DNA from 2 places in the Kitasatospora sp. NPDC088391 genome. Region 1 is predicted to be linked to the other one. Evidence: riboswitches for the same ligand, from Rfam matches in the RefSeq annotation. Region 1 holds a riboswitch; the other holds the start of a gene.

Region 1 (9,980 bases):
AGGTGCCCGGCGCGCTCACCGCCGACGGCACCGGCTGGGCCCCCGGCGGCCCGCTGCTGGTCGGCACCGCCTACACCGTCGACGCGCTCGCCGAGGACGCCCAGGGCGTGGTCGTCAACGCGCGCTCCTCCTTCACCACCCTCACGCCGGAGAAGGACGCCGGGGTCAGCGACAACATCGCCGACAACGAGACCTACGGCGTCGGCATGATCGTCTCGGTCAACTTCGACCGCGCGGTGAAGAACAAGGACGCGGTGCTGGCCGGCATCGCCTTCGAGACCTCGGACGGCACCAAGGTCAAGGGCCACTGGTTCAGCGACAAGCGGCTGGACTTCCGGCCGGAGAACTACTGGAACGCCAACACCAAGGTCACCATCCACTACAAGCTCAAGAACGTGGAGACCGCGCCCGGCGTGTACGGCGGCGTCGACAAGGACGAGCCGTTCGCCATCGGCCGCTCCCAGGTCTCCACCACGGACGCCGCCACCCACCGGATGACGGTGTTCCGGGACGGCCAGCAGGTCGACGACATCCCGATCACCGCGGGCAAGCCCGGCTTCGACACCTGGAGCGGCATCATGGTGGTCGAGGCCAAGGAGGGCACCACCCGGATGACCTCCAACGGCATCACCAAGGAGGGCTCCGGCGACGAGTACGACCTGGTGGTCCCGCACGCGATGCGGCTGACCGACTCCGGCACCTACGTGCACGGCAACTCCTGGACCGGGTCGAAGATCGGCCGCTCCAACGAGAGCCACGGCTGCATCGGCGTCACCGACACCAAGACCGGCAGCCCGAGCACCGACGCCGGCAAGCTCTACGACTCCACCCTGGTCGGCGACGTCTTCAAGGTGGTCAACTCCAAGAGCGACCAGGTCTCCCCGTCGAACGGCCTCAGCGGCTGGAACCTGCCGTGGGCGCAGTGGTGACGGTAGGTCACCAGTTCGGTTGCTGACGGCATATGCCAACTGAATAGTGATCGTTTGCTCATTGTCCGTACGCGGCCGCTCGCGTTCCGCAATGATGGGGCGCATGGCGGGATGGGGCGAAGCGGAGCGGGCATCACTTCCACCGGCCGGCAGCCGGGGTGACGATCCGTCGGGGATCGGCGCCCGCGTCGTGCTGGCCGACCTGGAACGGCTGACGCCGGAGGAGATGGAGCACATCTTCTTCGGCGTCCTCAGTGATCCCGACGCCGGCGAGGAGGTGCGGCTGCCCTCCCGTCCGGAGTCGGCCGGGGTGGCCCGGCGGCTGGTGCGCTCGGTCTTAGAGACCTGGAAACTCCATCAGCTCCTGGAAGCCGTCGAGTTGCTCACCGGTGAACTCGTCGCCAACGCCGTCCGGCACGCCGGGGGCCGGATGATCGGCCTCAAGGTGGTCCGGCGGCCCGGCTGGCTGCGGGTCGAGGTCCGCGACTCCTCGCGCGCGATGCCCTGCCTGATCGTCGCCCCCGAGTCCGTCTGCGTCAACGGGCACGGCCTCAAGCTGGTCGACTCGATCGCCGACCGCTGGGGCGCGGACCTGCTGCCGCGCGGCAAGGGCGTCTGGTTCGAGATCAAGATCCGCGAACGCGCCGCCGCCGCGGTCGCCTGACCGCCTGGCATCCGAAGGTGAACTGAGCCACAGACCTTGCTTTCGGTTTTACCCGCCACCCAAATCATGCGATAGTCATGCACGTCGGGCACAACAACCCGACCACCCCACCCGCGGCGCGCACCCCCCAGGCCGCCGGGTGACGCGCAGGGGCCCCGGACCGCGACACCGCGGACAGGGGCCCCGCACCGTTTTCGGGGGAGTGCGCCGTCAGCACTCGATGACGTTGACGGCGAGGCCGCCGCGGCTGGTCTCCTTGTACTTGATCTTCATGTCGGCGCCGGTCTCCTTCATGGTCTTGATGGCCTTGTCGAGGGAGACGTGGTGGCGGCCGTCGCCGCGGAGGGCCATCCGGGCGGCGGTGACGGCCTTGACGGAGGCCATGCCGTTGCGTTCGATGCAGGGGATCTGGACCAGGCCGCCGACCGGGTCGCAGGTGAGGCCGAGGTTGTGCTCGATGCCGATCTCGGCGGCGTTCTCGACCTGCTCGGGGGAGCCGCCGAGGACCTCGGCGAGGCCGCCGGCGGCCATCGAGCAGGCGGAGCCGACCTCGCCCTGGCAGCCGACCTCGGCGCCGGAGATGGAGGCGTTCTCCTTGAAGAGCATGCCGATCGCGCCCGCGGCGAGCAGGAAGCGGACGATGCCGTCCTCGTCCGCGCCGGGGATGAAGTTGAGGTAGTAGTGCAGGACGGCGGGGATGATGCCGGCCGCGCCGTTGGTGGGGGCGGTGACCACCCGGCGGCCGGAGGCGTTCTCCTCGTTGACGGCCATCGCGTAGAGGGTGACCCACTCCATCGCGTTGCCCGGGCCGATGCCCTCGGCGCGCAGCGCGCGGGCCGCGCTGGCGGCGCGGCGGCGGACCTTGAGGCCGCCGGGGAGGATGCCCTCGCGGGCCATGCCGGCCGCGACGCACTCCTTCATGACGGCCCAGATCTCCAGCAGCCCGGTCCGGATCTCGGCCTCGGTGCGCCACGCCTTCTCGTTCTCCAGCATCAGGCCGGAGATGGACAGGCCGGTCTCCCGGGTGAGGCGGAGCAGCTCCTCGCCGGTGCGGAAGGGGTAGCGCAGCGCGGTGTCGTCGGGCTTGACCCGGGCCTCGCCGATGGCGTCCTCGTCGACGACGAAGCCGCCGCCGACGGAGTAGTAGGTCTTGGCGAGCAGTTCGCCGCCGTCGGCGGCGTACGCCCACAGGGTCATGCCGTTGGCGTGGTACGGGAGGGCCTTGCGGCGGTGCAGCACCAGGTCGGTGTCGGGGTCGAACGGGATCTCGTGCCGACCGAGCAGGCCGATCCGCTTCTCGGCGCGGATGCGGTCCACGTCGCCGTCGGCGAGTTCCACGTCGACGGTGCGCGGCGAGTGGCCGGCGAGGCCGAGCAGGACGGCCTTGGGGGTGCCGTGGCCGTGCCCGGTGGCGCCGAGCGAGCCGTACAGTTCGGCGCGGACCGAGGAGACCCGGTCGAGCAGGCCTTCGGAGTTGAGGCGGCGGGCGAACATCCGGGCGGCCCGCATCGGGCCGACGGTGTGCGAGGAAGACGGCCCGATGCCGATGGAGAAGAGGTCGAAGACGCTGAGGGCCACGGGGTGACGTCCTTGTCGGGTCTCGTGGAGTGGCCCGTCCGGTGGGACGGGAGCGGGGCATGGAACGGGGCACCGCACTCACTGTCCAGTGTGCGCGGTGCCCCGGGACCACCCGAAGGGGGTGGGGTTACAGCTCGGGGTAGAGCGGGTGCTTCGCGGCCAGGGCGGAGACCCGGGCCTTCAGCGCCTCGGCCTTGGCCTCGTCGAAGCCCGGGAGCAGGGCCTCGGCGATGACGTCGGCGACCTCGCGGAAGTCCTCGGCGCCGAAGCCGCGGGTGGCCAGCGCCGGGGTGCCGATCCGCAGGCCGGAGGTGACCATCGGCGGGCGCGGGTCGTTCGGGACGGCGTTCCGGTTGACCGTGATGCCGACCTCGTGCAGGCGGTCCTCGGCGTCCTGGCCGTTCAGCTCGCTGTTGCGCAGGTCGACCAGGACCAGGTGCACGTCGGTGCCGCCGGAGAGGACGGAGACGCCGGAGGCGGCCACGTCGTCCTTGAGCAGGCGCTCGGCGAGGATCTTCGCGCCGTCCAGGGTGCGCTGCTGGCGCTCCTTGAACTCCTCGGAGGCGGCGACCTTGAACGCGACGGCCTTGGCGGCGATCACGTGCTCCAGCGGACCGCCCTGCTGGCCGGGGAAGACCGCGGAGTTGATCTTCTTGGCCCACTCGGCCTTGGAGAGGATGACGCCGCCGCGCGGGCCGCCCAGGGTCTTGTGCGTGGTGGTGGTGACCACGTCCGCGTACGGCACCGGGGAGGGGTGCAGACCGGCGGCGACCAGGCCGGCGAAGTGCGCCATGTCGACCATCAGCAGGGCGCCGACCTCGTCCGCGACGCGGCGGAACGCGGCGAAGTCCAGCTGGCGGGGGTAGGCGGACCAGCCGGCGATGATCAGCTTGGGCTGGTGCTCCTTGGCGAGGCGCTCGACCTCGGCCATGTCGACCTGGCCGGTCTTCTCGTCCACGTGGTAGGCGGCCACGTTGTAGAGCTTGCCGGAGAAGTTGATCTTCATGCCGTGGGTCAGGTGACCGCCGTGGGCCAGGTTCAGGCCCAGGATGGTGTCGCCCGGCTGGATCAGCGCGAACATCGCGGCGGCGTTGGCCTGCGCGCCGGAGTGCGGCTGGACGTTGGCGTGCTCGGCGCCGAACAGGTCCTTGATCCGGTCGATGGCGATCTGCTCGACCACGTCGACGTGCTCGCAGCCGCCGTAGTAGCGGCGGCCGGGGTAGCCCTCGGCGTACTTGTTGGTGAGCACCGAGCCCTGGGCCTCCATGACCGCCACCGGGGCGAAGTTCTCGGAGGCGATCATTTCCAGGGTGGTCTGCTGGCGGTGCAGCTCGGCGTCGACCGCGGCGGCGATCTCCGGGTCGAGCGCGTGGAGGGACTGGTTGAGAACCGTCATGAGGGGGTCTCCCGGTCAGGCGCCGGTGAAGGCGGTGTAGCCGTCGGCGTCGAGCAGCTCGTCGGTCGCCTCGACCCGGACCTTGAACAGCCAACCGCCCTCGAAGGGCTCCGAGTTGACCAGGGCCGGCTCGTCGATGACGGCCTGGTTGACCTCGGTGACCTCGCCGGTGGCGGGGGAGTAGAGGTCGCTGACCGACTTGGTGGACTCGAGCTCGCCACAGGTCTCACCCGCGGTGACGGTGTCACCGACCTCGGGGAGCTGGACGTACACGATGTCACCGAGGGCGTCGGCCGCGTGCGCGGTGATGCCGACCGTGGACACCCCGTCCACGGCGGCGGTCAGCCACTCGTGCTCCTTGGTGTACTGCAGGTGCGTGGGGTTGCTCATGACGTCATTCTCCAGGATCGCGGGAGGGGAGGGCGCGGCCGTCCGCTGGGCGGACGAACCGGAAAAGGACTGCTCTGGGGGCTGACGGGGGGTCAGCGGGCGCGCTTGTAGAACGGCAGCGCGACGACCTGGACCGGCTCGGCCTTGCCGCGGACGTCGACCGCGACGGTGCTGCCCGGCTCGGCGTGCGCGGCGTCCACGTACGCGATCGCGATCGGCTTGCCCAGCGTCGGGGACGGCGAGCCGGAGGTGATCCGGCCGATCACGGCGCCCTCGGCGTCCACCACGGAGTACTCGGCGCGCGGGACGCGCTTGCCCTCGGAGACCAGACCGACCAGCTTGCGCGGCGGGTTGGCCTCGGCCGCGGCGGCGGCCTCCTCCAGGGCCTTGCGGCCGACGAAGGCGCCGTCGTTGGTGGTCTTGTCGAAGCGCACCACCCGGCCCAGGCCGGCGTCGAACGGGGTCAGCCCGGTGGACAGCTCGTGCCCGTACAGCGGCATGCCGGCCTCCAGGCGCAGCGTGTCGCGGCAGGACAGGCCGCACGGGACCAGGCCCTCGGCGGTGCCGGCCTCGGAGAGCGCGGTCCACAGGTGCGCGGCGTCGGCGGGGGCGCAGAACACCTCGAAGCCGTCCTCGCCGGTGTAGCCGGTGCGGGCCAGCCAGACCTGGCGGTCGGCCACGGTGGCGGGCAGCAGGGCGTAGTACTTCAGGCCGGGCAGGTCGGCGTCGGTCAGCTTGGCCAGGATGCCGTTCGCCTCCGGGCCCTGGACGGCGAGCAGCGCGTAGGCGTCCCGGTCGTCGCGGACCACGGCGTCGAAGCCGGCCGCGCGCTCGGTCAGCGCGTCCAGCACCACCTGGGCGTTGGAGGCGTTGGCGACCACCAGGTACTCGTCCTCGGCGGTGCGGTAGACGATCAGGTCGTCCAGGATGCCGCCGTCCTCGCGGCAGATCATCGTGTAGCGGGCGCGCAGCACGCCGAGCGCGGAGATGAAGCCGACCAGGGCGTGGTCGAGCAGCTCGCCCGCCTGCGGGCCGGAGACGGTGATCTCGCCCATGTGCGAGAGGTCGAACAGCCCGGCCCGGGTGCGGACCGCGAGGTGCTCCTCGCGCTCGCTGCCGTAGCGCAGCGGCATGTCCCAGCCGGCGAAGTCGGTCATGGTGGCGCCGAGCGAGCGGTGCAGCGCGTCGAGCGCGGTCAGGCGGAGGGACACGACAGGACTCCCGGGATCTGGAAACGGGCAGGCTGGGGCGGGTCTCCCCATCTGTCGTCGAACCTGAGAGCTTCACCGCCTCCTGAACAAGGTAGGGCGGCTTGCACCGTGGGTGGGCGCACGGCGCGGCCGTGTCCACTTTCCAGATCTGCCTCGCCCACGCGGTAGGGGTGCCTGAGAGATTCCGGGGAGGACTTGCTCCTTCGGCGCCGGTCGCGGCCTGTGGACAGGCCGTTCCGGCTCTCCCGCGCGGGTTCGAGCGGCCGGTATGAAGTTTGGGCGGGCCCATCATGGCATGCCGCGGGCCGCTCGCGGGAGAGGGGTCGGGCCGCGCCCCGGGGGTACACCTGCGACCGGCCCCCCGCCGGGCCGCCGGGCGCCCCGGTGCCGCGGGTGCCGCGGGGCACCCGCCCGCGCCGCTAATCTGGGCGCAACCGCGGATGTGGAGGGGCGAGATGGGGTTCCCGCTGGGGCAGGTGCCGGAGGGCGGGGCCTGGCCGGCCAACGAGCTGGAGCAGGTGCTGACGGCGGCGCTCGGCGACCCCGGGGCGACGCCCCGGGTGATCGAGGTGCTGGCCCGCAGCCAGGTGTGGGTCCCGCTGCCGTCCGGCGCCGACCCGCAGTCCGGCGCGCTCGACCTGCCGACCCTGGAACTGGCCGGCGCCCCCTACGTGCCGGTGTACTCCTCGCAGGAGCAGTTCCTCCAACACTGCCCGGGACTGCCGTTCGCGATCGCCCCGATGTGGGAGTTCGCCCGCGGCCTGCCGCTGGGCATCGGCGTCGCGGTCAACCCGGAGGCGCCGGTGGGCATCCCGGTGCCGCCGGAGGGCGTGGGCGAGCTGCGGCGCGGGCCGCGCGGCCAGGAGTGGGAGGCGCAGGGCGTCACCGAGGGGGCCCGGGTGGCGCTCAAGGAGCCCGAGCCGCACCAGGAGCCGTTCGCCTTCCTGGCCGCCGCCACTGGCGAACTCGCCGCGCTGCCGGGCGTGCTGACGGCCCGTCGGGCGCTGGCGAAGGTCGAGGGCGAGGCCACCCTGCTGTACGTCGCCGTGCAGCTCGACCCGGCCGCCCCCGCCGACCCCGGCGAGGTCAACCTGGCGCTCGGCCGGGCGCTCGGAACCGCGGCGCCCTCGTGGGGCGTCCACCTGGTGCTGCTCGACCTGGTCGCCGACCCGGTGGTGGACTGGCTGCTCGGCCGGGTGCAGCCCTTCTACGTGCGGCCCTGAGCCGACGGGCCCGGGCCGCCCCGCGGGGGCCGCACGGGGGACGCGGCATGACGGCTGTCGGGCCCGCCCCATAGGGTTGCCCCGGCCCACCGAGCGCGGTGGACCGGGCGGGCGAGGAAGACGAGAGACGAGGCGGCGACGTGGCGGGAGCAGCCGGCGACCCGGGCGCGATCGAGCGCGCCCTCGCAGCGGTCGCACCGGAGCGCTGGGAGGCGTACGAGGGGCTGTTGCGCGCCCTCGCGGGCGGGCAGGTCTGGATGCTGCTCTGGCACGGCAGCCCCGGCAGCCCGGACGCCCAGTACGGGAACATGGACGTCGGCGGCCACGGCTACGCCCCCTGCGTCACCTCGCCGGACCAACTGGCCGCCTGCGGCTGGTCGCGCGGCCACGAGGTGGTCTCCGGGCCGGAGATCGCCGCCTCGCTGTACCGCTCCCGCTGGGGCCTGTGGCTGGACCCGCACCGCCCCGGCGGCGGGGTCGGCGTGCCCTGGGCCGACCTGCGGCGGATCGCGGTCGGGCTGGACCTGCTGCCGGCCGGGCCGCTGCGGATCTCCGAACCGGCCGGTCGGGCACCGCAGTTCTTCACCGTGCTGGAGCAGCAGGCCCCCGAGGTGCGGCCGCTGCGCTCGCTGCGGCGGGCCTGGGTGCAGCCGGTGCTCGGCGAGCCCTACCTGGCGGTCGGGCTGGACCTGTACGACACCTCGCCGCCCGCGGTCGAGGCGGCCCGGGCGCTGGTGCAGCGCGCTGCCGCGCAGGCCCCCGAGGGGCCGGCCGTCTCCACCGTGATGCTGGCCGACGAGTTCGACCCGGTGGCGATGTGGATGTGGGCCAACGCCCGCCCGTTCTTCGACCGGCAGGGCGCGCCGCACGGGGCGCCGCAGGGCGGTCCGCACGGGGGTCCGCAGCCCTACCCGACCGGCTTCGGTTACGGAGCGCAACCGCCCGCCGGGCCGGCCCAGGGCTGGCCGCAGGCTCCCTGGCCGGGCTACGGGGGCCGTTGACCATACCCCCTGACGGACCGTTCGAAAACCCCCGATCCGGCTGCTTCCGCAGCCGGCGGGGGTTTTTCGTCACCCCGGTGTCTACGCGCGGAGCACCCGGAACACCTGGCGTTATCCCGCCAGTGGCGGGGTGTCGTCACGGGGCCTCTTGACGGACATGTAACAGCTGTGTGAAGAGCGATATGCGCAGTGAGTGATCTTGCATGCCCACAGATCACAGTTAGGCATCCTTCCCGAACACGGTCTTCCGCCGGGTGCTCCCCATGACAGAGAGTGCTGCGCAACCCGCCTGATGGTTATCCCGCACGAACTTCTGCACCGCCGACCGGTGTTGCGGTACCACCACCCGAGGCCGCCACCGTCGGCGAGGGGAACGAACTGACCCATGACCACACCCACCGAGACCGCCGGCCCCGCCGCCGGTGAGGCCGCCACCGCGGCCAAGCAGATCGAGGGCCGCTCCCTCGGCCGGATCGCCTGGACGCGCTTCAAGCGCGACAAGATCGCCGTCGCCGGCGGCGTGGTGGTGATCCTGCTGGTGCTGCTCGCGGTGCTGGCCAAGCCGATCGAGGCCGTCTTCGGGCTCGACCCGAACGAGTTCCACCAGGACCTGCTGGACGCCAACCTCGGCGGCATCCCGCCCGGCGACTTCGGCGGCATGAGCTGGGACCACCCGCTCGGCATCGACGTCCAGTACGGCCGCGACATCATGACCCGGATCATCGAGGGCTCCTGGGTGTCGCTGCTGGTCGCGTTCGGCGCCACGGTGCTGTCCAACGTGATCGGCACCGTGCTCGGCATCGTGGCCGGCTACTACGGCGGCCGGGTGGACGCCGTGATCAGCCGGCTGATGGACATGTTCCTGGCCTTCCCGCTGCTGCTCTTCGCGATCGCCATCTCGGCCTCGCTCAAGGACGGCGCCTTCGGCCTGCACGGGACCTCGCTGCACATCGCGGTGCTGGTCTTCGTGATCGGCTTCTTCAACTGGCCCTACATGGGCCGGATCGTGCGCGGCCAGACCCTCTCGCTGCGCGAGCGCGAGTTCGTCTTCGCGGCCCGCAGCCTGGGCGCCCGGACGCCGTTCATCCTGTTCAAGGAGCTGCTGCCGAACCTGGTCGGCCCGATCCTGGTCTACTCGACCCTGCTGATCCCGACCAACATCCTCTTCGAGGCCGGCCTGAGCTTCCTCGGCGTCGGCGTCGAGCCTCCGCAGGCCTCCTGGGGCGGCATGCTGGCGACCGCGATCGACTACTACCAGGTGGACCCGCAGTACATGCTCGTCCCCGGCCTGGCGATCTTCATCACGGTACTGGCCTTCAACCTGCTGGGCGACGGGCTGCGAGACGCCCTCGACCCCAAGAACAACTGACCTCGGGTCAGGATTCCACCGCCACACCCGCGTTCCTACCGTCCAAGGGGTTGATCTCTCCCATGCGCAGGTCCCGTATCACCGTGCTGACCGCGCTCGCCGCGGCCACCGCGCTGGCGCTCACCGGCTGCTCCAGCAGCAAGGGCGGCAGCGGTGACTCCGGTGGCGACAAGGCCGCCGGTGCCAACGCCGCGACCAAGGCCGTCGTGAACGTCTCGG
Region 2 (9,980 bases), on a different contig from region 1:
TGACGGGCGGGGTGCGGCTGCTGGGGGTCGGGGTCGCGCAGCTCGCGGACTTCACCCAGGAGGACCTGTTCGCGCAGGCGGAGCGGGAGGAGCGGGAGGAGCGGGAGGAGGCGGCCGTGGCCGCCGCTGCCGCCGCTGCCGCCGCTGCCGCCGCGGCCGTCGTGGTCGAGGAGGCGGTGGTGACGGCGGAGGTGGAGCAGGCGGCGGAGGAGCCGGTGGCCCGCCGCTGGTGGCCCGGACAGGACGTGACGCACCGTCAGTACGGGCCGGGGTGGGTGCAGGGCAGCGGGGTGGGCCGGGTGACGGTGCGGTTCGAGACGCCGTGGTCGGGAGTGGGGCGGGTGCGGACGTTCGCGGTCGACGACGAGGAACTGGAGGCGTCGGGAGCGCTGCCGCTGCGCGAGCCGGGGGCGTGACAGGGGGAGAGGGCTGGGCGCGGGGCGGGGCCGGTCGGTGGGTTCGAGGTGGGGGGTGTGGCTGGGCGCGCAGTTCCTCGCGCCCCTGGGTGGGGGCGTGTTCGGGGATCGGTGGGCGGGTTGGTGGGTCTGAGGCGTGGGGGCGGTTGAGCACGTAGTTCCTCGTGCCCCTGGGTGGGGGTGTGGCCGGGGATGCGCGGACACCCCCGCCGATGCCCGTGGCGGGGGTGTCCGTGGTGCTCGCGTGTGTCCAGGACGCGAGGGACGCCGTCAGGCGTCGGCCGGGGTGAGCGCGGGCTCGGGGGCGGGGCGCTCGGTGGGGGTGGCGGTGGACTTGATGCGGCGGATGCCGAAGGGGACGACCGCCGCGACCAGGCACATCGCGCCGGCCACCCAGAAGGCGTGCTGGTAGGCGTTCAGGGTGGGGAGCTGGACCGGGACGGGCAGCTTCAGGGTGTCGCCGGTGAGGATGGCGGCCATCACGGCGGTGCCGATCGCGCCGCCGACGGTGCGCAGCACGGCGTTCATGCCGTTGGCGATGCCGGACTGCTCGGCCGGGACGGCGCCGTTGATGTAGGCGGGCATCGCGGCGTAGGCGAGGCCGACGCCGAGGCCGAAGACCGCGGAGGAGAGGTAGATGTCGAACTCGGCGCCGTGGCGCACCGCGAGGTAGGCCATCGAGACGGCGCCGAGCAGGCCGCCGAGGACCAGCGGGAGGCGCGGGCCGCGGCGGGCGATCAGCAGGGCGCCGAGCGGGGCGGCGACCATCGAGCCGATCGCGGAGGGCAGCAGCATGATGCCGGCGTGCAGGACGGTGGCGGTGAAGCCGTAGTGGGCGAGCTTCTCCGGGGTCTGCGCGAAGTTGCTGATCACCATGAACGAGCCGTACATGCCGAAGCCGATCAGCAGGCCGGAGATGTTGGTGAAGGCGACGGCGGGGCGGGCCATCATCGACAGGTCGACCAGCGGGTGGGCGACCTTGGACTCGACCACGATCCAGAGCAGGGCGACCACGGCGGCGACGGCGAACAGGCCGAGGGTGCGGTTGGACGTCCAGCCCCAGTGGTTGCCCTGGCTGACGGCGATCAGCAGGGCGGAGAGCCAGCCGGCCAGGGTGAGCGCGCCGAGCGGGTCGGCGCCGCCCTCCTTGTCGACGACCGGGTCGGCGGGCACCCGGAGGACCACCAGGGCGACCGCGATCAGGCCGAAGACCAGGCCCATCCAGAAGATCGACTTGTAGCTCCAGTGCTCCAGCAGCAGGCCGGTGGCGACCAGACCGAGGCCGGAGCCGACGCCCATGGAGGCGGAGATGGCGGCGACGCCGCCGGTGACCTTCTGCTTGGGCAGCTCGTCGCGGACGATGCTGATGGCCAGCGGCAGCACGCCGCCGCCGGCGCCCTGCAGGACGCGGGCGACGACCAGCCAGGTGAAGGAGTGGGTGCTCACCGCGAGGGCGGAGCCGAGTACCAGGCCGGCCAGCGAGACCAGCAGCATCGGCTTGCGTCCGCGCAGGTCGCCGAAGCGGCCGAGCAGCGGGGTGAGGACGGCCGCGGAGAGCAGGTTCGCCGTCATCAGCCAGGTGACGGTGGAGCCGGAGACGTCCAGCTCGCGGGCCAGGCCGGGCAGGATCGGGACGACCGCGGTCTGCACCACGCTGAAGGCCAGCATGGCGAGGATCAGGGCGGGCAGGACCCGGGCGCTGGTGGGCTTGGCGGCCGTGGCGGTGGGCTGTGGTGCCTCACTCACGGGGACTCCTCCGGAAACGTTGCTTCAGACAGGCGATAGTGCATGAACTGAAGTAACGATGTCGGGAGATGCTTCAGTCTGTCAAATATCTAATGGTGAAGCTTTGGCAAAGTCCCCGGCCCCGGCCCGCCGAGGCGGACCGGGGCCGGGGGGGGTGTCGACCCGTCAGGCCGAGCGCAGCGGCTCCGGCCGGGCGTGCTCGCCGCCGTTGCCGTTCGCCGGCGCCGGCTGCGTCCGGGCCGCCGTCGGCGACTGCGGCTGCGCGTTCCACGGCTGGTGCCGCTGCGGGGCCGCGGCGTCGGTGTCCATCGCGGCGTCGTGCACCTCCACCTGCTCGCGGCGCAGCTCCTCGCGGACCACCTCCTCCTCGGTGTACCGCTCCACCACCAGCCGGACCCGCTCGATCGGCGCCAGGTACTTGCGCACCACCGGGCGCTCCTCGCGCAGCGTGACCTCCTCGACCGCCTCGGCGATCTCCTGGTCGGTCAGCGCCGCCCGCTCCGCGTCCGACACCGGGATGCGCTCCACCCGGACCCGCTCGCGCACCACCGGCACCCGGCGCTCCACCTGCTCGGTGGTCACGTACTTGCGCAGCCGGGTGGTGCCCACCGCGTGCCACTCGGTGGTGATGTCGATCCGCTCCTCCCGGCAGGTGATCTCCACCGGCGCGGTCGGCTCCACCGAGGCGGGGCGCTGCTGGGCGGCGGGGGCCGACCGGTCCTGGGGCTGCTTGTCGGCGCCGGCCTTCGCCGCGGTGAAGGCGGCGGCCGGGGTGGCGACGGTGTTGGTGCCGCCCGCCGTCGGTGCCGGTTCCGGTGTCTGGGCCGGTGCCGGGGTCGAGACCGGGGCCGCGGCCGCGGCCGGGCGGTCGGTGGCGACGGTGCCGAAGTCCCGGTCGCGGGCCGGGGCGGTCGCCTCCGCCGGGTGCTCCTTCGCGCCGCCGGCCGCCGCGGTGCCGGCCGCGGCCTTCGCCGCCGTCGGGCCCTCGGGTGCCGACCCGGCGTCCGCGCCGCCGGTGTCCAGCCCGTAGTAGCGGTACAACTGCAGCTCCTGCGCGGGGGAGAGGTGCTGCCCCACCCCGAAGTCCGGGGACTCCTTGATCAGCGACTTGTCGTAGGGGACGCGCAACTCGTCGCCCGCGAACTCGCTGGTGGTCAGCGGGACGAAGGCGTCCCGGCCGAAGATCCCCGTGCGGACGGCCGCCCACTCCGGTTCGCCGGTGGCGTCGTCCAGGTACACCTCGTCGACCGTGCCGATCTTGTCACCGTTCCGGTCGACCGCCTTGTGTCCGATCAGGTCGCGCGGATCGATATCGGTCTGCACGCTGTCCTCCAGTCCTGCTGCTCCTCGATGGGCCGTGAGAAGGGGCGGCCGGAGGAGCGTGCCGGACCGCCACTCCACACCAAACGGCACGTAACGGACGGTGGCACTCCGGAAGCCGCCGTCCGGGGCAGATCACAGGGCCGGACCGGTGAACCGGAAGGCCCGCGCTGGTAACCTCGGAGGCGACCGCCGAGCCCGCTCGGGAGAGTCCCGACCCCGCCGAACAGGGGGGATGCGGGGCGCCGAAGGAGCAACCCCTCCCCGGAATCTCTCAGGCATCCGTACCGAACGGGACCAGGTCACTCTGGAAAGCAGGGCAGGACCGTCGGCACCGATTGCCACCGGGCCCCACCCTCGCCGACGGTGCAAGCCGACCGGGCCACCACCCGGGCGCGCGAAGCTCTCAGGTACCGATGACAGAGGGGGAGGCTGACGGGTTCGTACGCCCAGGCGCTCCCACGGCCGCCGACCGCGTGCGTACCACCGCCGGTCCGCGACCAGGAGGCCCGACCCCCATGAACGCCCAGCCGACGCTCAGCGACCTTGAGCAGGCCAGCCCCTTCGAGCACCGCCACATCGGTCCCGACAGCGACGCCCAGCAGAAGATGCTGGCCCACATCGGCCACAGCTCGCTGGACGAGCTGTCCGCGGCGGCCGTCCCCGACGCCATCCGCAGCCTCACCGCGCTCGGCCTGCCCGCCGGCCGCAGCGAGGCCCAGGTCCTCGCCGAGCTGCGCGAGCTGGCCGACCGCAACCAGGTCCTCACCTCGATGATCGGCCTCGGCTACTACGGCACCTTCACCCCGCCGGTGATCCTCCGCAACGTGCTGGAGAACCCGGCCTGGTACACCGCCTACACCCCGTACCAGCCGGAGATCTCCCAGGGCCGCCTGGAGGCGCTGCTCAACTTCCAGACCGCGGTCGCCGACCTGACCGGCCTGGACACCTCCGGCTCCTCGCTGCTCGACGAGGGCACCGCCGCCGCCGAGGCGATGTCCCTGGCCCGGCGCGTCACCAAGGTCAAGGGCGGCGTCTTCCTGGTCGACGCCGACACCCTGCCGCAGACCGTCGCGGTGATCCAGACCCGTGCCGAACCGACCGGCGTCGAGGTCGTGGTCGCCGACCTGAGCGACGGCATCCCCGCCGAGATCGCCGAGCGCGGCGTCTTCGGCGTGCTGCTCCAGTACCCCGGCGCGTCCGGCGCGGTGCGCGAGATCAAGCCCGTCATCGACCAGGCGCACGAGCTCGGCGCGATCGTCGCCGTCGCCGCCGACCTGCTCGCCCTCACCCTGCTGCGCTCGCCCGGCGAGCTCGGCGCCGACATCGCCTGCGGCACCTCGCAGCGCTTCGGCGTCCCGATGGGCTTCGGCGGCCCGCACGCCGGCTACCTGGCCGTCCGCGCCGCGTACGCCCGCAACCTGCCCGGCCGCCTGGTCGGCGTCTCGGTCGACGCCGACGGCAACCGCGCCTACCGGCTCGCCCTGCAGACCCGCGAGCAGCACATCCGCCGCGAGAAGGCCACCTCCAACATCTGCACCGCGCAGGTGCTGCTCGCCGTGATGGCCTCGATGTACGCCGTCTACCACGGCCCCGACGGCCTCGCCGACATCGCCCGCCGCACCCACCGCTACGCCGCCGCGCTCGCCGCCGGCCTGCGCGCGGGCGGCGTCGAGCTCGCCCACGACGCGTTCTTCGACACCGTCACCGCCGTGGTGCCGGGCCGGGCCGACGAGGTCGTCGCCGCGGCGCTGGCCGGCGGCGTCAACGTGTTCCGGGTCGACGGCGACCGGGTCTCGGTCTCCTGCGACGAGACCACCACCCGCGAGCACCTGGCCGCCGTGTTCGCCGCCTTCGGCGTCACCGCCGAGATCGCCGAGGACGCCGACGCGCTGCCCGTCGCGCTGCTGCGCGAGGACGAGTACCTCACCCACCCGGTCTTCCACAGCCACCGCTCCGAGACCGCGATGCTGCGCTACCTGCGCCGCCTCTCCGACCGCGACTACGCGCTCGACCGCGGCATGATCCCGCTGGGCTCCTGCACCATGAAGCTCAACGCGACCACCGAGATGGAGCCGGTCACCTGGCCCGAGTTCGGCCAGCTGCACCCGTTCGCGCCGGTCGACCAGGCCGAGGGCTACCTGACCCTGATCCGCGGGCTGGAGCAGCAGCTGGTCGAGGTCACCGGCTACGACGCCGTCTCGATCCAGCCGAACGCCGGCTCGCAGGGCGAGCTGGCCGGCCTGCTGGCCGTCCGCGCGTACCACCGGGCGAACGGCGACACCCAGCGCGACGTCTGCCTGATCCCGTCCTCCGCGCACGGCACCAACGCGGCCTCGGCGGCGATGGCCGGCATGCGGGTGGTGGTCGTCAAGACCCTCACCGACGGCGACGTGGACGTCGAGGACCTGAAGGCGAAGATCGCCCAGCACGGCGAGCAGCTGGCCGTCCTGATGGTCACCTACCCGTCCACGCACGGCGTGTTCGAGACCGAGATCACCCAGATCTGCGCGCTCGTCCACGAGGCCGGCGGTCAGGTGTACGTCGACGGCGCCAACCTGAACGCGCTGGTCGGCCTCGCCAAGCCCGGCAAGTTCGGCGCGGACGTCTCGCACCTGAACCTGCACAAGACCTTCTGCATCCCGCACGGCGGCGGCGGCCCCGGCGTCGGCCCGGTCGCGGTGCGCGCGCACCTCGCGCCGTACCTGCCCAACCACCCGCTGCAGGCCGAGGCCGGCCCCGCGACCGGTGTCGGCCCGATCTCGGCCGCGCCCTGGGGCTCGGCGGCGATCCTGCCGATCTCCTGGTCGTACGTCCGGCTGATGGGCGGCGAGGGCCTCAAGCGCGCCACCCAGGTCGCCGTGCTGAACGCCAACTACATCGCCAAGCGGCTGGCCCCGCACTACCCCGTGCTCTACACCGGCCCCGGCGGGCTGGTCGCGCACGAGTGCATCATCGACCTGCGGCCGCTCAGCAAGGAGACCGGCGTCAGCGTCGACGACATCGCCAAGCGGCTCATCGACTACGGCTTCCACGCGCCGACCATGTCGTTCCCGGTCGCCGGGACGCTGATGATCGAGCCGACCGAGTCCGAGGACCTGCACGAGATCGACCGCTTCTGCGAGGCGATGATCGCGATCCGCGGCGAGATCGAGAAGGTCGGCAACGGCGAGTGGGCGGCGGACGACAACCCGCTGCGCAACGCCCCGCACACCGCGTCGATGCTGGCCGGCGAGTGGGCGCACCCGTACACCCGCGAGGAGGCGGTCTTCCCGGCGGGCGTCAACCCGGCGGACAAGTACTGGCCGGCGGTGCGGCGGATCGACGGCGCGTACGGTGACCGGAACCTGGTCTGCTCGTGCCCGCCGCTGGACGAGTACGACGCCTGAGAGCCCGGCGCATAGCGGGGAAGCCGCCCACCGAGGGATGTTCCTCCGGTGGGCGGCTTCCGCTTTCGGGTCTTCCGCTGCGCGCAGTTCCCCGCGCCCCTGGCGGGGCGGGGAGGGAGACGCCTTCGGCCAGGGGGAGGGGAACGGAGAAGCCGCCCGCCGGGGAGTGTCCTCGGTCGGGCGGCTTCCGCTGCGTGCGGGTCCTCGCGCTCCTGGCGGGGCGGGAGGACGGGGCGTCAGGAGTAGACGGGGCCCGTGAACTTCTCGCCGGGGCCGGCGCCGGGGGCGTCGGGGACGAGGGAGGCCTCGCGGAAGGCCAGCTGGAGGGAGCGGAGGCCGTCGCGGAGAGGGGCGGCGTGGAAGTTGGAGATCTCGGGGGCTCCGGCGGTGACCAGGCCGGCCAGGGCGGTGATCAGCTTGCGGGCCTCGTCGAGGTCCTTGTCGGCCTCGCCGCCCTCGGCGAGGCCGCACTTGACGGCGGCGGCGCTCATCAGGTGGACGGCGACGGTGGTGATCACCTCGACCGCGGGGACCTCGGCGATGTCGCGGGTCAGGTCGTCGAAGCCGAGGGCCCCGTCGGACTCGGGCGCGTGGTCGGGCTGGCTGGTCACGGTGTCACTCCGGAGGGGTTGGTGCGAAAGCGCGGTACGGAAGGAGCGTACAAGGCGGGCGGGGAGGGGCCGGAATACCGGTCGGGCCCGGAACGCTGGTATGATTCGAGACTGACCGGCCGGGGGACTCTTCGGAGCGCTCGGCCAGCAAGTGGAGGCTCCACCTCGCGGAGGCCCGGAAGGGCGGCCGCGGCAGTCTCCCACCTGATCGGCCGAAGGGCCGACGGGTCCGGTCCGCGACGGGCGCCCGTGAGGGAACGCCGGTCGCCAGTGGTGCCCGAGAGGGCGTCCGGAACGTGTGGAGCCCCGCCTGTACCGTGCGGGGCTTTTTTCGTGCGCTCGGTGCCCTCGACGGGCAGCGGAGCATGAATGAAGCCCCGCCCAGTGGTCGAAACCACTACGTGCGACCGCCGCCCGACGGTCGCATCGGAAAAGGTGCAACCGAGGAGGCCCCATCAGCACCGAGCCCCGCATCAACGACCGGATCCGCGTCCCCGAGGTGCGACTCGTCGGTCCCAGCGGCGAGCAGGTCGGCATCGTCCCGCTCGCGAAGGCGCTGGAGCTTGCCCAGGAGTACGACCTGGACCTGGTCGAGGTCGCCGCCACGGCGCGCCCGCCGGTGTGCAAGCTCATGGACTACGGCAAGTTCAAGTACGAGTCGGCGATGAAGGCCCGTGAGGCGCGCAAGAACCAGGCGCACACGGTCATCAAGGAGATGAAGCTCCGGCCGAAGATCGACCCGCACGACTACGACACCAAGAAGGGTCACGTCGTCCGGTTCCTCAAGCAGGGTGACAAGGTCAAGATCACGATCATGTTCCGCGGTCGTGAGCAGTCCCGCCCGGAGCTGGGCTTCCGGCTGCTGCAGCGGCTCGCGGACGACGTCCAGGACCTGGGCTTCGTGGAGTCGGCCCCGAAGCAGGACGGCCGAAACATGATCATGGTTCTCGGCCCGCACAAGAAGAAGACCGAAGCCATGGCCGAGGCCCGCGCGCTCGCCGACGCCCGCAAGGCGGAGCGGCAGGGCCGCGGACCGGCGGCGGACGAGGCCGATGAGCTCGACGAGACCGCCGAGGCGGTCGAGCTCGTGGAGGACGCGGACGACGCGGAGACCGACGAGGTCACCGAGGCCGCCGAGGTCACCGAGGCCGAGCAGCCCGCCGAGGCCGCCCAGGACGCCTGAGCCGCAGGGCTCAGGACACCGGGCGGGATCGGCAACGCTTCCGGGGCAACCGCCCCGGAGACGAGATCCATCCAGTTCCGGCCCGCACCCCCGGGTGCGGGCCGGAACGGACGACGAGGAGATACGGCGACATGCCGAAGCAGAAGACGCACAGCGGCGCCAGCAAGCGCTTCAAGATCACTGGCTCCGGGAAGGTGCTGCGCGAGCGTGCCGGCCGTCGCCACCTGCTTGAGCACAAGCCCTCGACGCTGACCCGCAAGCTGGCCGGCAACGCCGAGATGGCCCCCGGCGACGCCAAGAAGATCAAGAAGCTTCTCGGCAAGTGATCGCTCGCCCGCGGCCGTGGTCGCGGGCACCGGCTGATCCTTACCGACCGAATCGAATAACGGACCGGCGGCACGATCCGGGGTCCGAACACAAGGAGTAATCAAGTGGCACGCGTCAAGCGGGCAGTCAACGCCCACAAGAAGCGCCGGGTCATCCTCGAGCGGGCCTCCGGCTACCGCGGTCAGCGCTCGCGCCTGTACCGCAAGGCCAAGGAGCAGGTCACCCACTCGCTGGTCTACAACTTCAACGACCGCAAGAAGCGCAAGGGCGACTTCCGCCAGCTCTGGATCCAGCGCATCAACGCCGCTGCCCGTGCCAACGGCATCACCTACAACCGCTTCGTCCAGGGCCTGAAGGCCGCGGGCGTCGAGATCGACCGCAAGATGCTGGCCGACCTCGCGGTCAACGACTCGGTGGCCTTCGTGGCCCTGGTCGAGGTCGCCCGCAAGGCGCTGCCGGAGGACGTCAACGCCCCCAAGGTCGCCGCCTGACCCAGGTGCTCGCACCGCAGCGTTGTTCTCCCGGACCCGCAGGCCGCCCGGCCTGCGGGTCCGTCGCGTATCGCGCACCCGCCCTCCTGTGACGAAGATCGTGAGCATGAGCACCGAGACCCCCCTGCTGACCTCCCTGCGCTCCCCGCGCGTCGTCGCCGCCCGCCGCCTGGCCAAGCGCAACCAGCGCGGCAAGGAGCGGCGCTTCCTCGCCGAGGGCCCGCAGGCCGTGCGGGAGGCGGTGGCGTTCGGGCGGCTGCCGGACGGGGAGCACGCCGTGGTCGAGGTGTACGTGACGGCGGAGGCCGCCGGGCGGCACGCGGAGATCGTGGCCGCCGCCCGGGAGGCCGGGCTGCCGGTGCTGACCGCGACCGAGGAGGTGGTCGCGGACATCTGCGACACCGTCACCCCGCAGGGCATCGTGGCGCTGTGCCGGTTCATCGACACCCCGTTCGAGCAGGTGCTGGCGGCCCGCCCGAAGCTGGTCGCCGTGCTCG

The links. Region 1 has a riboswitch for glycine ahead of gcvT (glycine cleavage system aminomethyltransferase GcvT). Riboswitches for the same ligand answer to the same signal wherever they lie in the genome.
Region 2: another riboswitch for glycine. It lies ahead of gcvP (aminomethyl-transferring glycine dehydrogenase); the one in region 1 lies ahead of gcvT (glycine cleavage system aminomethyltransferase GcvT).

Annotation. Positions count from the first base shown of each region.
Region 1 is NZ_JBIVNB010000010.1:202,761-212,740, reverse strand. Features, by position in the region: gene ACIQBJ_RS27355 (Ig-like domain-containing protein) at 1-929, shown strand, start outside; gene ACIQBJ_RS27350 (ATP-binding protein) at 1,120-1,593, shown strand; gene ACIQBJ_RS27345 (L-serine ammonia-lyase) at 1,804-3,171, opposite strand; gene glyA (serine hydroxymethyltransferase) at 3,299-4,567, opposite strand; gene gcvH (glycine cleavage system protein GcvH) at 4,583-4,957, opposite strand; gene gcvT (glycine cleavage system aminomethyltransferase GcvT) at 5,050-6,219, opposite strand; glycine riboswitch at 6,321-6,426, opposite strand; gene ACIQBJ_RS27325 (enhanced serine sensitivity protein SseB C-terminal domain-containing protein) at 6,624-7,391, shown strand; gene ACIQBJ_RS27320 (enhanced serine sensitivity protein SseB C-terminal domain-containing protein) at 7,532-8,392, shown strand; gene ACIQBJ_RS27315 (ABC transporter permease) at 8,778-9,761, shown strand; gene ACIQBJ_RS27310 (ABC transporter substrate-binding protein) at 9,824-9,980, shown strand, end outside.
Region 2 is NZ_JBIVNB010000005.1:11,283-21,262, forward strand. Features, by position in the region: gene ACIQBJ_RS16585 (DNA polymerase IV) at 1-416, shown strand, start outside; gene ACIQBJ_RS16590 (MFS transporter) at 687-2,162, opposite strand; gene ACIQBJ_RS16595 (PRC and DUF2382 domain-containing protein) at 2,328-3,485, opposite strand; glycine riboswitch at 3,676-3,782, shown strand; gene gcvP (aminomethyl-transferring glycine dehydrogenase) at 4,001-6,871, shown strand; gene ACIQBJ_RS16605 (DUF1844 domain-containing protein) at 7,108-7,482, opposite strand; gene infC (translation initiation factor IF-3) at 7,937-8,665, shown strand; gene rpmI (50S ribosomal protein L35) at 8,797-8,991, shown strand; gene rplT (50S ribosomal protein L20) at 9,097-9,483, shown strand; gene ACIQBJ_RS16625 (TrmH family RNA methyltransferase) at 9,590-9,980, shown strand, end outside.